Regions from separate parts of the Lysinibacillus sp. BS3 genome, predicted to be linked through region 2. Evidence: riboswitches for the same ligand, from Rfam matches in the RefSeq annotation. Region 2 holds a riboswitch; the other holds the start of a gene.
The links. A riboswitch is a leader RNA that binds a small molecule or an ion and turns the genes downstream of it on or off. The one in region 2 is predicted to bind cobalamin.
Positions count from the first base shown of each region.

Region 1 (5,449 bases), 1.9 Mb from region 2:
CCATTTGAGCAATGCGCATTGATTTTTCTACGATAAATGGTTCTTGACCATGGTTGATTAAAATAACACCGATTTCGCCTCTATAGCCTTCATCTATAGTGCCTGGGCTATTCAGTACAGTTACACTATGCTTTAATGCTAATCCACTTCTTGGTCGAATTTGGGCTTCCGTTCCCTTAGGTAATTCAATCTGTATACCTGTCTTAATGAGTTTGGCTACGCCTGCTGGGATTTCTACTGCTTCTATGGAATAGAGGTCCATGCCTGCATCACCAGGGTTGGCTTGTATCGGTAGCATGGCATCAGCGTGAACTTTTTTAATTTTTACTTCTAGATTCATTGTTCTTCATCCTTAACGATTAAAATTGAATGTGTCATCTGTGATTGGCGCAACTTTTGCCTTGGCATAGGTAGCACCTTTTTGTGAAAAGAAATCATATGTGGAGCCTTCATTACGAATACCATTCATCACAATTGGATTAACTTCCTCTTCTGGGAACATGGCTTCAAAGCCGACATTCATTAAAGCTTTATTTGCATTATAACGTACATATGCTCGCACTTCAGGTGATAATCCTGTTTCCGCATAAATATCATCTGTATACTTCATTTCATTTTGATATAAATCTAATAATAGCTCATAGCCCCATAAATGTAGCTCTTCTTGCTTTTCCTTTGAAAATTGCTTGAATAAATTTTGAGCAAAAAATCCAACTGCTACCCCATGGATAGATTCATCGCGCAAGATGAGTGAAATAATCTCGGCACTGTTTCGTAGGAAGCCTTGTCCTCCTAAGTATAGTGGATAGAAAAAGCCAGAATAAAACAGGAAAGATTCAAGCATAACGGATGAAAACATCGCTTTCCATAAGCTCTCTGGATTGCCTTCTTCAATACTATTATAAATGTCTGCTATTTTATTGGCCTTATACTGTAGAAATTCATTTTTCTTAACCCATTCAAATAGCTCGTCGATTTCTTCGTTTGTACAAAGCGTTGTGAAAATATAAGAATAGGACTTGGCATGTATCGCCTCGAATGCATCAAAAACGGTTAGGACAGCCTTTTCCTGTAAATCGTCTGTATAAGCAGCAACACGATTCATCCCGATATTTGTTTGTACAGTATCCAGTAAGGTTAATCCTGCAAATACTTTTTTATATGTGTCCTGATGCTCAAAGCTTTTCCATTGTTTAATATCTTTACTGACCGCAATTTCTTCTGGAAACCAAATTTGCTTCCATTGCTGGTCCCAAAATATTTGGGCAAGCTCACTTGTTGCCTTATTCCAATTGACTGCCTCATAAATTATATTTGACATGCTACACACTCCTCTAAGCTTTGTAATCGTTGACGAACATAGTAAACAGACTTAATGCCCTTTATCCACGCATAAATGTATACTTTAGCCAATTGTTCGGTTGTCCAATTGTCCTTTACATAAAGCGTCATGGAAATACCTTGGTCAACGTGCTTTTGAGAAGCTGCATATAAATCAATTAAATCATAAGGATTCACATCATACGCCTCCACATATAAATGACTATTGTCATTTGTTAAATGAGGCATTGGATAAATGGTTCTACTATCGGCGTAATCACGAACCTCTACGCGCTCTGTACATGGTGCGATTGAAGCCGTACAGCTACGAATATATGAAATACTACCAGTTGGGGCAATAGCCAAACGATAGGAATGGAATAGACCGTACTGCATTACATCCTGCTTTAACGTTTCCCACATCTTGTTTGTGATGATTGGAATATTGCCAAGCGCCTTCAACACAGCAGGCGATAGTTCTTCTTCAGTTTTATTGATATATTGGTCAAAATAGCTACCTGATGCATAATCACTGTCCTCAAATCGGTAGAAGGTTGCAGCTTTTTCTTTCGCCATTTCCATCGAAGATTTCAGAGAATAATAGTTCATCGCTTCCATAAAGTGATCCATGAAATCAATGGAATCTTTTGAGCCGTACAGGATGCCTTCTGTCACGAGATGCCCATGGAGGTTCATACAGCCAAGCCCTACTGAATGCATTAATTGATTGGCTTTTGCAACAGACGGTACATTCTTAATGTGCGTCATTTGCGATACATTCGTTAATAGGTGCATGGCTGTATCGACTAATGCGCCGAAATCATTGACTTTACTTGCTGCATGGATATCGATGGAACCTAAGTTACACGATACATCTAATCCATAGTCATTTGGTTGATCCTGGTCCGTAATGATACTTGTCTCTTGTACTTGTAAGATTTCTGTACATAAATTGGACATTTTGACACGTCCAATATTTTTTAAAGGATGTACCTTATTGACATTATCATCAAAGATTTCAAACGGATAGCCTGATTCAAATTGTGCTTTTTTCACCTCTGTGTAAAGCTTACGTGCATTTAAACGTTTAATTTTACGAATTTTAGGGTTATCAAGTAGCTCGTAGTACATGTCTGAAATGGAAATTTCAGACATACGTTTGCCATATTCTTTAAAAATATCATATGGGCTAAACAAAACGATATCCTTATCACGTTTCATCAGTTCGAAGAAAATACTAGGTATAATAATCCCTGTTGAAAGGGTAGCGAGGCGAATTTTATCATCAGCATTTGGTTTTTTTGATGAAATGAAATTTTCTATGTCTGCATGGAAAATATTTAGATAGACAACACCTGAGCCATTTCGTTGCCCTAACTGATTAGAATAACTGAAAGAATTTTCTAACAGTTTCGCTACTGGGATGACACCACTTGCACGATTTAATATCTCTTTAATTGGATCACCTAATGGACGTAAATCTGTTAAGTTGACCCCAACTCCACCACCAAGGCGTGATAGCTCTAAACAATAGCCAATATTTTCAGCAATACTATTCATGGAGTCATCCATTGATAATTTAAAGCAGCTTACTAATTCACCACGTGCTTTCTTGCCACTATTCAATGCAGTTGGTGTGGCAGGTTGATAGGCTTCCATCATCGCTTCGACAGAACGTTCTGCTAAAGCTGTGTTGCCTTGAGCTAAATACAAAGCAATAATAACAATACGATCCTCATATTTTTCTAAAATCTCTTCGCCGTCACGACTTTTCATAGCATAGCTATCATAAAACTTGCTGGCGCTCATAAAGGATGGGAAACGGAAATTATAATCATAGGCTTTTTTATACAACTTCTTAATAAATTCCATTTCGTACATGTCGATAAATGCTTTCTCATAGTAGCCCTCATCAACTAAATAGCGGATTTTTTCCTCAATATCTATAAAATAACGCAAACGTACGTTGACATACTCTAAAAAGTAGCGGCGCGTAGCTTCACGATCTTTTTCTAACTCAAGTAATCCAGTTGTACTATAACGATTCAGTACGTCATTATTAAGCTTTAAATAGGTTTTCATCTCATTACCCTCGTTTCATAAAACGTTTGTATTGCTTCATAATCTGTTTGATTGCCTCGTAAATCTAATTTCCTTACTAAGGGTACATGATAGGTAGTAGCAATTTTCTCACCAGCAGCGCCAAATACATGATGGCCAAAGTTACTATTGCCACTGGCAACTACTCCTTTACAAAAATCTCTGTTTTTTTCTAAAAAGCGTTGCACCTTCGCTGGAATGTCACCTAAACCATCTGTGTAGGTAATTAAAAGATACGGCTTATTCAGTCGCAATTCTTCAGAGAGCTCGATAGCTTCTGCCTTTAATTTGGATACAACATTTCGGACATTGCCTGTACGACTTGCATAAACGATCATAGGGTAATCAACTCAATTTGAGAAACAATTTCCTGAACATCTCCTATAAAGGTTTCATTCATTTCTAAAACAGGCACACTTAAAAAACCTGCATCTATAATGGTTTGCTTAGCTTGTTCATCGTGATCAATGTTAACAATTTCTGCTTCAAGTCCTGCACGTTGTAATTCAGATTTTACCCACAGGCATTTTGGACAAATTGTTTTCGTATAAAGTTTCATAGAAATCCCTCTTTTCATAAAATAAAAAGGCTATCTCTTTAAGAGAGATAGCTAAAATGGAAACGTTAACATACTAAAAATACCGACGTTCCCATCTCTTAATCCCCGAAGAAATGATTAATTTGTTTTATAAAGGCAGGTCTCCTGGCTTTGCTTCATTCTCTGATTTCCTTCCCATGCGCATGCACAGTGGATGCTATCATCGTCAGCTTAACAGTTGCGGGGACAGCGTCGGAATTGTACCGAACTTCCCTTTTAAACTACATATAGTAGTACCTTAGTAAAACGAACACAATATATTGTTGTTGTTCAATAGTTTTAAGTTTACCATCCTTCAAATGAAAAGTAAATCTAGATTCTAAACTTCTTTATTTTTGGATTATTCAGTATTTTTAATTATGTAGTTCCAAATAGATTACCACTAATCACTTATACCCAAATCAAAAATCTATTTTTAACGATGTACGTGATTTTCTATTAAAATGGATCTAGAATTCTAATTTGAGTTTAAAGAAATCTTCTATTTTATGTACCATTGAAAAATAGTTGTCTCTATCGTAAGTCCTGAAATAATGATCATCTCTTACCCATTTCAAATGATGCTCATTACATTAATAAAGAGCATGCTTTTATCATAACATGCTCTTACCATTCTATCATTGGGATTATAGTCTAACCTTAACCTCAGTCCCGTCCTGAGCTTTGACATCGACTAGCACAAGTCCTTTATAATTTTGTAGTTCCTTGATAATCGGCTTTAACATTTCTTTGTCGATGAGGGGAAAGGTAAAGTCTATTTTCTTTTTATCGAAGTATGCCTTTGTCCACTTATTGGCTTGTTGCTGAATCCATTTAGAAGTTAAAATGGAGAGGACAATGGTTAGCACAGTATAGGGAACAGGGACGGTAAAGCGAACGTCTTTTGCTTTCACTTTTACATGCATCATTCGTCGCCTCTACTCAATGAAGACTGCAACGGAATCTCCGTTTGCTGATTTTATATCTACAATTTGTCCATCTAGTTCATTTTCAATTGCTTCAAGAAGAAGATTGATGTCGATATCTTTTACGTATTTTTCAGATTGCGGAATACTTGCAGCGATGCTGTGTCCTGCCATCAATACGGCTTTGACAAGTTTAATTGGTAAATTTACCGTGACATTATCATTTTCGGTGGATACAACACGGACCTTTAACGTTTTATCTAAATACTTTGTTTTTTCCACAAATTTATTCTCTGATTCTTCTTTCTGTTGTAGCACTTGAATCAGCTCTGATCCTTTATCCGCATCAATTTTGCCCTCTTGAATCATCGTTAACACTTTTGTAATTTCCTCTTTCATGGTCGTTCCTCCCTATTCGTCTTTTAAGAGCTTTATGGCTTCATCTGTTGTGATTTCGCCATTTTCAAGCATGCTTACAATTTTTTTCTCATCTACTTCATTTTTCTTCTTTTGAGCATAGCCAAGG
Region 1 covers NZ_CP154860.1:343,421-348,869, forward strand. Annotated here, with positions in the region: gene dut (dUTP diphosphatase) at 1-340, opposite strand, end outside; gene nrdF (class 1b ribonucleoside-diphosphate reductase subunit beta) at 353-1,321, opposite strand; gene nrdE (class 1b ribonucleoside-diphosphate reductase subunit alpha) at 1,309-3,402, opposite strand; gene nrdI (class Ib ribonucleoside-diphosphate reductase assembly flavoprotein NrdI) at 3,399-3,758, opposite strand; gene AAJG31_RS01825 (glutaredoxin) at 3,755-3,979, opposite strand; cobalamin riboswitch at 4,096-4,274, opposite strand; gene AAJG31_RS01830 (hypothetical protein) at 4,645-4,926, opposite strand; gene AAJG31_RS01835 (hypothetical protein) at 4,936-5,322, opposite strand; gene AAJG31_RS01840 (DUF2089 domain-containing protein) at 5,335-5,449, opposite strand, start outside.
Region 1: another riboswitch for cobalamin. It lies ahead of AAJG31_RS01825 (glutaredoxin); the one in region 2 lies ahead of AAJG31_RS15485 (hypothetical protein).

Region 2 (5,449 bases):
GACGGCTAATCCGCGACTAATGACAGAGGAAATAGCCGCTCCTTTCACACCAAGCTCTGGTAAACCTAAATTCCCAAAAATAAGGCCGTAGTTTAGCACAACATGTAAGACGTTCATGCCAAGCGAAACGTACATAGTTTGTTTTGTCCAACCATGTACACGAATAATTGCAGCGAGTGCATTAATAATAGCCTGTAGGAAAATAAAACTCCCAATGATGGCTAAGTAACTTTGTGCATAGTGGAGTACTTCTCCCTGCAAGTTCATCATTGTCATTAAATGTCTCGCAAAGAAGAAAAATAAAATACTCATTAAAAGCCCAACGACCAAATTCATCGTGACCGCTAACGCCGAGATCTTGGCCGCTTCAAAAAAGCGTTTGGAGCCTAAATACTGAGAAACAACAATAGATGCACCATTGCCCACTACCTCCAGAATCAAGATGGCAATATGGATATATTGATTGGCTGCACCTACTCCTGATACAGCATTATCTGATAAAGCACTGAGCATAAAAGTATCGGCTAGTCCCATCAACATAAATAGAAAAACTTCTAAGAAGATTGGCCATGTTAAATGGAATAGACTTAACTTATTTGTCTCTTTAATTGTGTCTGCCAATACTTTCACTTCTCCTATTTTTTCTTAAAAATCTATTGTATCTTATCACAAATATTCAGACTGTAAAGAGATTTATAGGAAGACAGCGCTTCCACATAAAAAATCCCTTTCACATCGTGTGAAAGGGCTCATTTTTAAATTAAGCAATAAGATTGTAATTGCTCTCGTTTTTCAATTGTTAGGCCAAATTCCTGCTCTAAAAACCCAGTCTTAGAACCATAGCGACGATCCATCGCATCCAATGCTGCTTGTAAATAGTCTTCACGGGCGGACATTAATGCATAAAATTGCTGTAGTTCTTGCTCATTATACTGATGCTGAATAGCCTGAGCCATTCGTTCTACCATTGGACGTAAATGTATATTAGTATCTAAATAATCCTCCATGATAGTCTCCTCAGGTACATCTAAAGCTAGTAAAATAAGTGCTCCTCCAATACCCGTTCGGTCCTTACCAACTGCGCAATGATGTACAAGACCTAGATTATTAGGATTTTGAATCGTTTGCATTAACTCTTTAAATGAAAGATTGTTAAAAGGCATTTGTGCATAAAAATCCCGAAACATCTCAGGGCTTACCACTTTATAGAAATCTCTACCACCAGCATTGGTTGGCATTTCAAAACCATGATTACCCTTCGCTGGGATTTGTATATATTGAGCATGCGAGAACACTGGGTTAGGATTATGATACGCCTCATTGTTATCGCGATAATCAAAAATGGTTTTAATCCCTAACGTTTCAAATAGCTCTTTATCCGCCAGTGTCATTTTTCCAAGGGCAGCTGAGCGGTAAAATAAACCGTTCTTTACCCTACGCCCATCTTTTGTTTTATATCCACCCATGTCTCGGAAATTATAGACTGCTTCAAATGGAATTACCTTTGTCTCTAATTGCTCCAATCACTACACCTCCTAAGATTATCAAGCATACTTACTTTTATTTTAAAGAACAAACTACATTAATTCCAATTTTCACGCTAGGTAATAATTTAAACCACATAAAAAATGCTAGCTGAATGGCTGACAGCTAGCATGGAAACATTTCTTATTTAAATAACTCTGGGTACACAGCCTTCGCTACTAATTCTACAGCTTCACCAATACGCGGACCAGGTCGATTAGAGATATCTGTATCAATGGACAATACCGCTTTGTTTTGAATAGCTTTCACAGTATTCCAACCATCTCGTCCAAGAATTTCTCCTATTGGATCTTCTGTATAGTTTACTGTTGTTAAAATAACATCTGGATTTTTCGCAATAACATCTTCCTCATTCACTTTTGCCCAGCTATTCAAGTCAGAAAAAACATTATTAACATTAGCTGCATCTAATATTTCTTGCTGGAAAGTGCTAGAGCCTGCTGTATATATGTCTGGCTTAGGGCTAACCTCTAAATAAACATTTTTCGGCGTTTTTACATCCTTCACCTTCGTTTGTACTTCAGCAATTTTCGCTTTAATCTCTTCGTTTAATTTATTTCCTTTATCAGGAACATCCATCACAGCAGCAATTTGTTCGATATCTCCATAAACATCGTCGAAAGTAGTCGCAGATTGAATAACAAACACTTTAATTCCTGCGTCCTCAAGCGGCTTTAGGGCATCCTTATCACCTATTGTATAAGCAATGACAACATCTGGCTTTAACGCTATAATTCTTTCACTGTTAAAGTTCATAGTATCAGAGACACGTTCAATTTTTTGTGCTTCCTCTGGGTAAGTATCGTACTCAGTTGCTCCTACAATTTTATCGCCAACACCTAAAGCAAACAAAATTTCAGTATTACTTGGTTGTAAAGATACAACTGTTTTTGGTACTTCTTTAAACTCTATTTCCACTCCACGGTCATCTGTCACTTTATAGCTTGTTTTCTCTGCTTGTTGTGTATCTTGCGAAGCATCTTTATTTTTTGTATCTTCAGCAGTGCCACAGCCTGCTAATACCAGTGCAAGTAAGAGCACTGATAGCCATTGGAAATTAAATACTTTTTTCATTGTTATTCTCCTTTTTCTTTTTCATTGGGTAGGATTTACTAATAAACGGTATTTCCGCTATTCCAGCTTGCTGATTCATAAAAACAGCCATGACAAAACATACATTAGCTAATAAACCAAGGTAATCGAAAAGAATAGCTGGAACCTCTCGTTCTTCTGATACTTTGTGTAAAGTACGATATGATTTTTTTGCCTCACTGCGACAAAGATGTAAGGCTGCAGCAGCCTCTGTTCCTTGAGGTAAAACAAAACTTTGAATCTCTTCCTTCACATGGCGAACGTAAAAATCATAACGTTCACTTAACCAAGATAAATCCTCTTCAGTTACTGCTAATTTCCCACGTACTGAGCCATTCACATGATAAGCCATAGGTAACATAAGCAATAAATCCTCAGCAACAACTTGAACATCCTCTTTTTTTACCGCAGCTAATGCAACTCCTAGATGTGTTGTCAGACTATCTGTTCGAATTTCAAAATCGACCGTTGAAGCTTTCTCACGCATAAATGGATAACAAGAATAACGGGCATCTTTTTTCACTTGCTTCCCCCCTATTTTCTATAATGAAAAATTCTTATTTGAAAGGCATAAAAAAGTCGCTCCTTTTTGCAAAGGAACGACAAAAATAACATAATGAGCCATCAAACTGGACAAAGCCTATGTATTTGCCGTATATCCTCCTAGCTTCCGAGAAGTTTTTATACGTTCAAATAAAGGTCGGTCTCCTGGCTTGTACAGTTCGTCACATGAAACGAATGTGTTATAAAGGACCTTCCCATCTTCTTTGAGACAGTGGTAAATCTTTATAATGGCTGCACTTACAGTTGCGGAAACAGCTCCGGTTTTTCACCGGATTCCCGATTATGCTAATTAGCACCTTTATTCTGCAAGAATATTTCATTTGTAAAGCAGTTTATCATATATGCTTCAGAAAAAATAGCTGTACACAGTTTTAAAATATAGCATTATTTCTACTTGAAGAGAAAACCCTAACAAATTTTTACATTATTAAGAAATTTACTATAATAGTGTTTCAATTGCTTTTTCAATATCGAGCTGTGAATCTGTTGGTTCAAAGCGTGCGACGGTCTTACCATTAGCATCTACTAGAAATTTTGTAAAGTTCCAGCGAATATTACGACCATCTAAAAAGCTTGGGGCAAGTTGAACAATTGCTTCTGCCAACATTTTCTCCTGCATACTTGCCTTCCCAAACTCTCGGTAATCCACTTCATGCTTTAAATAATTAAAGAGTGGATGGGTAGCCTCTCCATTTACCTGTACAAGCTCAAAAATCGGGAATGTGACCCCATAGTTTACCTTGCATAGATGCTTAGTTTCCTCCCCATCTTCAGGATTTTGATGGCCAAATTGATCACAAGGGAATCCAAGAACTACAAAATTCTCTTTTCCATATCTATCATACATTTTCTGTAAGTCTTCAAATTGATATGTAAATCGGCATTGGTTTGCCGTGTTAACAATTAACATTGTTTTTCCACGATATGTTTCCATCGATAAAATTTCGCCATTAGGCTTCCGAACTAGATAATTATAAATGCTCATGCATAATCCCCTTTTTTCATTCATTATAGTTGACTATTCTATCGTTCATCAAAGAATTTGCACAAAAAAACACCACCTCGCTACTTTGAACGGATGGCTGACTTATACTTCTTTTTATATTTAGCATCTTGTTCTTCATTAATTAAACGATGGGCAATATCTAATAATTTCGAGTCATTTGTTTGATCATATAACTTTTTAAATGACATTATAATATCCTGACGAATAAGAGATGGCTGTTTTTCATCTATACATGTTTGAAATCTTTTAGCTAGATACGATACAACCAAATCTCTTTGTACTGGACCCGCCTGTCCAATTTTCCAAATTGCTTGTAATGCATGCCTTGCCGTAGCAGATTGTTCATCGTAAGTCACAGCCCAAATCTTTAAAAAATCCTCCAAGACCCTTTCTTCTGGATCACTTTTTGCAGCTAAAGCGCATAAAATTTGTGCAGCACGTGCACGAGAATAACCATTATTGTATGTAAGAGCTTTTATTAGCTGTTCCCAAACTGCATATGTCCAATCTACGGGTTCTTGCATAATTTTTATTAATTCCTCGTAAGATTCATATTGAATATCGCGATCATGCTCTGTTAGATTACTAAAAAGTTGCAAAATCTCTTTTTCCATAATTCATCCCTACCTTTATTGTTTCAGAACGTAATAAAATTTGATTTATGGTACACTTAACTTAATTTTTTTCGCAAAGAAGGTGAGTTTATGAATAAATTTAATGCTAGGAAATTGATTTTTCGGTTGATTGTGATAATATCACTACTTCTAGCTGCCTATTTTGTTATCCCAGTGTCCATGCCTTTAATACTTGCTGGGATTAGTGCATTTTTCTTAGAACCAATTGTCATGTTCTTTAAACGGAAATGGAAAATGTCACGGAAAATAGCAGTTGCTTTTATTTACATAGTGAGTGTTATTGTTATATCTATTATTTGTTATCTTTCTATTACACAAATAATGACACAAATAATTTTACTATCTAAGCAAGCTCCCTATTATATTTCCAAGCTATCAGATATGTGGCTTCATATGCAAGAAAATATTTCTAAATACACAGAAGACTTTCCACCTGAAGTAAGTGCTTCGCTTCAAAAAACCACTATGGATTTCATAAAGAAAGTCGAAGAATCCTTTTTAAGCTTCTTTAATTATAGCAAAGTTTCTGCCTTCTTTTCAGAGATACCCAGCCTATTTATCAGTCTTCTCGTTTATATGATTGCGCTATTCCTATTTATGCTTGATT
Region 2 covers NZ_CP154860.1:3,134,273-3,139,721, reverse strand. Annotated here, with positions in the region: gene AAJG31_RS15500 (MATE family efflux transporter) at 1-621, opposite strand, end outside; gene AAJG31_RS15495 (tyrosine-protein phosphatase) at 756-1,523, opposite strand; gene AAJG31_RS15490 (cobalamin-binding protein) at 1,669-2,619, opposite strand; gene AAJG31_RS15485 (hypothetical protein) at 2,603-3,160, opposite strand; cobalamin riboswitch at 3,318-3,516, opposite strand; gene AAJG31_RS15480 (glutathione peroxidase) at 3,641-4,186, opposite strand; gene AAJG31_RS15475 (hypothetical protein) at 4,267-4,821, opposite strand; gene ytvI (sporulation integral membrane protein YtvI) at 4,912-5,449, shown strand, end outside.